Regions from separate parts of the Comamonas sp. UBA7528 genome, predicted to be linked through region 2. Evidence: riboswitches for the same ligand, from Rfam matches in the RefSeq annotation. Region 2 holds a riboswitch; the other holds the start of a gene.
What was found. A riboswitch is a leader RNA that binds a small molecule or an ion and turns the genes downstream of it on or off. The one in region 2 is predicted to bind S-adenosylhomocysteine.
Positions count from the first base shown of each region.

Region 1: linked by a shared signal. The riboswitch ahead of ahcY (adenosylhomocysteinase) and the one ahead of metH (methionine synthase) in region 2 are both predicted to bind S-adenosylhomocysteine.

Region 1 covers NZ_DLMU01000005.1:423,074-425,465, reverse strand. The annotation lists gene B3349_RS07745 (DUF4118 domain-containing protein) at 1-116, shown strand, start outside; gene B3349_RS07740 (response regulator) at 152-859, shown strand; S-adenosyl-L-homocysteine riboswitch at 886-984, shown strand; gene ahcY (adenosylhomocysteinase) at 1,059-2,392, shown strand, end outside.
Region 2 covers NZ_DLMU01000015.1:114,271-116,662, reverse strand. The annotation lists gene B3349_RS18945 (PACE efflux transporter) at 1-347, shown strand, start outside; gene B3349_RS18940 (VIT1/CCC1 transporter family protein) at 557-1,324, shown strand; S-adenosyl-L-homocysteine riboswitch at 1,369-1,471, shown strand; gene metH (methionine synthase) at 1,507-2,392, shown strand, end outside.

The DNA.
Region 1 (2,392 bases), on a different contig from region 2:
TGCGCATTGTGCAAGCCCATGGCGGCCGTCTGGAGGTGGAAGCGGCGGAGCCCGGGCCGGGAGCGGTCTTCCGCGTGCGCCTGCCTGTGCCCGAGCAGCCATCCATGGACGATTGAGCCGACAATCCCGTGCACCACCCGCAAACCCGAACATGACGACCGTCGCTCCCCGCATTCTGCTGATCGAAGACGATGCCAGCATCCGCCGCTTTGTGCGTCTGGCGCTGGAGGACGAAGGCTGGCAGGTCTTCGAAGCCGAGACCGCCAAGCGCGGCCTGATCGAGGCTGCCAGCCGCCAGCCCGATGCCGTGGTGCTGGACCTGGGGCTGCCCGATGCCGATGGCAAGACCGTGATTGCCGAGCTGCGCGGCTGGAGTCTGTTGCCGATTCTGGTGCTGTCTGCCCGCGAGCGGGAAGAGGAGAAGGTGGCGGCACTGGATGCCGGTGCGGATGACTACCTGACCAAGCCTTTTGGCGTGCCCGAGCTGCTGGCACGCCTGCGTGCGATGCTGCGGCGCCGCCAGCAGGCGTCGGCCACCGACAAGCCCGGCACCAGTGCACGCTTTGGCAGCGTGACCGTGGACCTGGCAGCGCACGATGTGGTGCGCGACGGGGTGCCGGTGCACCTGACCCCCATCGAGTTCCGCCTGCTGGCGGCCCTGGTTGCCGGCCATGGCAAGGTGCTGACGCACCGGCAGTTGCTGCTGCAGGTCTGGGGAGCGGAATACCTGGACCGGCCCCACTATCTGCGCGTGCACATGGCCAATCTGCGGCAGAAGCTGGAGCAGGACCCTGCGCAGCCCGCTCACCTGGTGACCGAGCTGCAAGTCGGGTATCGGCTGGTCGGTCTGGCGGCTTGACCGGTCAGTGCCCGTATAATCCCAGCTCATCCGAGGAGCGTTGCAGCGTTCCCCAGTCCCGCCACCCGCGGGGCGTCAGCGGGGCGTGAGGCTCGGATTTCATCCCGCAACGACGCTCACCCACGCTTTCTGTGCGGTGAGACGGTATTTCCCCTTCTGCTTCAGAACGTGGTTTTTCATTCAATTTTTGGAGAAAACCATGAACGCTGCTGTTCGCTTCAACCCTGCCGATTCGGCCATCACCGACATTTCCCTGGCCGCCTGGGGCCGCAAGGAAATCAAGATTGCCGAAACCGAGATGCCCGGCCTGATGGCGGTGCGCGAGGAATTCGCTGCTGCCCAGCCGCTGAAGGGGGCGCGCATCACCGGTTCGCTGCACATGACAATCCAGACGGCCGTGCTGATCGAGACCTTGACCGCTCTGGGCGCACAGGTGCGCTGGGCGTCGTGCAACATCTTCTCGACCCAGGACCATGCAGCAGCGGCCATCGCTGAAACCGGCGTGCCGGTGTTCGCCATCAAGGGTGAATCGCTGAAGGACTACTGGGATTACACCCACAGCATCTTCGAATTCGGCGCTGCCGGCACCGACAACGAAGGCCCCAACATGATCCTGGACGATGGCGGCGATGCCACCATGCTGATGCACCTGGGCAAGAAGGCCGAGAAGGACCTGTCCGTGCTGGCCAACCCCGGTTCGGAAGAAGAGAAGATCGTCTTCGCCGCCATCAAGGCCAAGCTGGCCGTGGATCCCACCTGGTACAGCCGCAAGTCGGCCCAGATCCTGGGTGTGACCGAAGAAACCACCACCGGCGTGCACCGCCTGAACGAAATGTCGGCCAACGGCAGCCTGCTGTTCCGTGCCATCAACGTGAACGACTCGGTCACCAAGTCCAAGTTCGACAACCTGTACGGCTGCCGCGAGTCGCTGGTGGACGGCATCAAGCGCGCCACCGACGTGATGATCGCCGGCAAGGTGGCCGTGGTGGCCGGCTACGGCGACGTGGGCAAGGGCTGCGCCCAGGCCCTGTCCGCGCTGCGCGCCCAGGTGTGGGTGACCGAGATCGACCCGATCAACGCCCTGCAGGCCTCGATGGAAGGCTACAAGGTCGTGACCATGGAATATGCCGCCGACAAGTGCGACATCTTCGTGACCACCACCGGCAACAAGGACATCATCCGCCACGAGCACATGCTGGCGATGAAGGATGAGGCCATCGTCTGCAACATCGGTCACTTCGACAACGAAATCGACGTCGCGTCGATCGAGAAGTACCAGTGGGAAGAAATCAAGCCCCAGGTCGACCACATCACCTTCCCGGATGGCAAGAAGATCATCCTGCTGGCCAAGGGTCGTCTGGTGAACCTGGGCTGCGCCACCGGCCACCCCAGCTTCGTGATGTCCAACTCCTTTGCCAACCAGACCCTGGCGCAGATCGAGTTGTTCGCACGCCCCGACGCCTACGAAGTCGGCAAGGTCTACGTGCTGCCCAAGGTGCTGGACGAAAAGGTGGCGCGCCTGCACTTGAAGAA
Region 2 (2,392 bases):
AGGATTCGGGCGCCTCCGGGGTGATGGCCGTGGTGGCTTCCTCCATCGCCATCTTGTGGAACCTCACGTTCAACTGGCTGTTCGAGCGCTGGGAGTTGCGCCAGAGCCGCAAGGGCCGTTCCCTGCTGCGCCGCATCGTGCATGCCGTGGGCTTTGAAGGCGGTATCGCCGCCATGCTGATCCCGCTGATGGCCTGGTGGTTCGAGATCACGCTGTGGCAGGCCGTGGTGATGGAAGCCGGTCTGCTGGTGTTCTTCATGGTCTACACCTTTGTCTTCAACTGGTGCTTTGACCGCATTTTTGGCCTGCCGGCCTCCGCCCAGGCACAGCCGGTCGCTGCCAGCTGACCGTTGCACCTGCAGGGCTGCCGGATCCGGTGTAGCCGGCGCGGCAAGCCCCTCGCAAAATTTTTGAAAAGCCCGCTGCATCGCAGCGGGCTTTTTTGCGGCATGCGGTGCATGTGCGCCCCCTATCCCAGCATTGCGCGGCACGGCGCACAATGCCAGGCAGGTGCGGCGTCCCCGTCCGGGGATGCCGCCTGTGCCAGGAGTCTGCCGTGCAGCCATCGCCTTCTTCGTCGCCCTCGTCTTCCGCAACAGCCCATGCCACTGCCAGCCCGCCGCATACGGTGCAGGACCGCAGCCATGGTGCAGCCTTGTCCAGCCGGCTGAACTGGCTGCGCGCGGCCGTGCTGGGCGCCAATGACGGCGTGCTGTCGACCGCCGGCCTGGTGCTGGGCGTGGCCGGGGCCGATGCCAGCTTCTCCGCCCTGCTGGCGGCCGGCGTGGCCGGGCTGGTGGCGGGCGCACTGTCGATGGCGGCGGGCGAATACGTCTCCGTCAGCACCCAGCGTGATACCGAAAAAGCGGCCGTCCACCAGGAAAAAGCCGAGCTGGCGGCCCTGCCCGAGGACGAGCTGCGCGAGCTGACCGCCATGCTGCAGCGCAAGGGCCTGCAGCCCGCCACCGCCCACCAGGCCGCGCTGGAGCTGACGCAGCACGATGCCCTGGCCGCCCATGCGGAGCTGGAGCTGGGCATACAGCCCGGCCAGTACACCAACCCCTGGCATGCGGCATGGGCCTCGGCGGTGTCGTTTGCCGTGGGCGCGCTGGTGCCGCTGCTGACCGTGCTGCTGTCCCCCGCAGAGCGGGCCGTGCCCTCGACGGCTGTGGCCGTGCTGCTGGCGCTGGTGGCCACCGGCGTGGCATCGGCGCACCTGGGTGGGGCACCGCGCATGCGGGCTGCCCTGCGCAATGTGGCGGGGGGACTGCTGGCCATGGGGGTGACCTATGCGATCGGCCGTGTGGTGGGGGCCCAGCTATAGCCCCGCAGGCACGGCGGCGCTGCACGCCGTAAAATCACAGGCTTCGCCCCAAGGAGCGCTGCAGCGGCCCGGTTGATGCCAACCCGCCCGTCAGGCTTGGGGTCCGGCAGGCTGCGGCCCTGTCGCATGCAACGGCGCTCACCTGTTATGTATCCCCAATTGTTTTCACACAGGTGAGTGCGATGTCTGCTGCTGTCCCCGTCTCTATTCCTCCCATGCGCCTGTCGGGCCTGGAGCCCGTGTTCATTGGCGAGGACACGCTGTTCGTTAACGTGGGCGAGCGCACCAACGTCACCGGCTCCAAGGCGTTTGCGCGCCTGATCCTGAACGAGCAGTACGAAGAAGCCCTGGCCGTGGCCCGCCAGCAGGTGGAAAACGGCGCGCAGGTGATTGACGTGAACATGGACGAGGCCATGCTGGACAGCAAGGCGGCCATGGTGCGTTTCCTGAACCTGATCGCCTCCGAGCCCGACATCGCCAAAGTGCCGGTGATGGTGGACAGCTCCAAGTGGGACGTGATCGAGGCCGGCCTGCGCTGCCTGCAGGGCAAGGGCATCGTCAACTCCATTTCCATGAAGGAAGGCGTCGAGGAGTTCAAGAAGCACGCCAAGCTTGTCAAGCGCTATGGCGCGGCTGCCGTGGTCATGGCCTTTGACGAAAAAGGCCAGGCCGACACCTACGAACGCAAGATCGAAATCTGCGAGCGCGCCTACCGCCTGCTGGTCGATGAGGTCGGCTTCGCACCCGAGGACATCATCTTCGATCCGAACATCTTTGCCGTGGCCACCGGCATCGAAGAGCACAACAACTACGGCGTCGACTTCATCGAAGCCACGCGCTGGATCAAGCAGAACCTGCCCGGTGCCAAGGTGTCCGGCGGCGTGTCCAACGTGTCGTTCTCGTTCCGCGGCAACGACCCTGTGCGCGAAGCCATCCACACCGTGTTCCTGTACCACGCGATTGCGGCCGGCATGGACATGGGCATCGTCAACGCCGGGATGGTCGGCGTGTACGACGACCTGGAGCCCCAGCTGCGCGAACGTGTGGAAGATGTGGTGCTGAACCGCC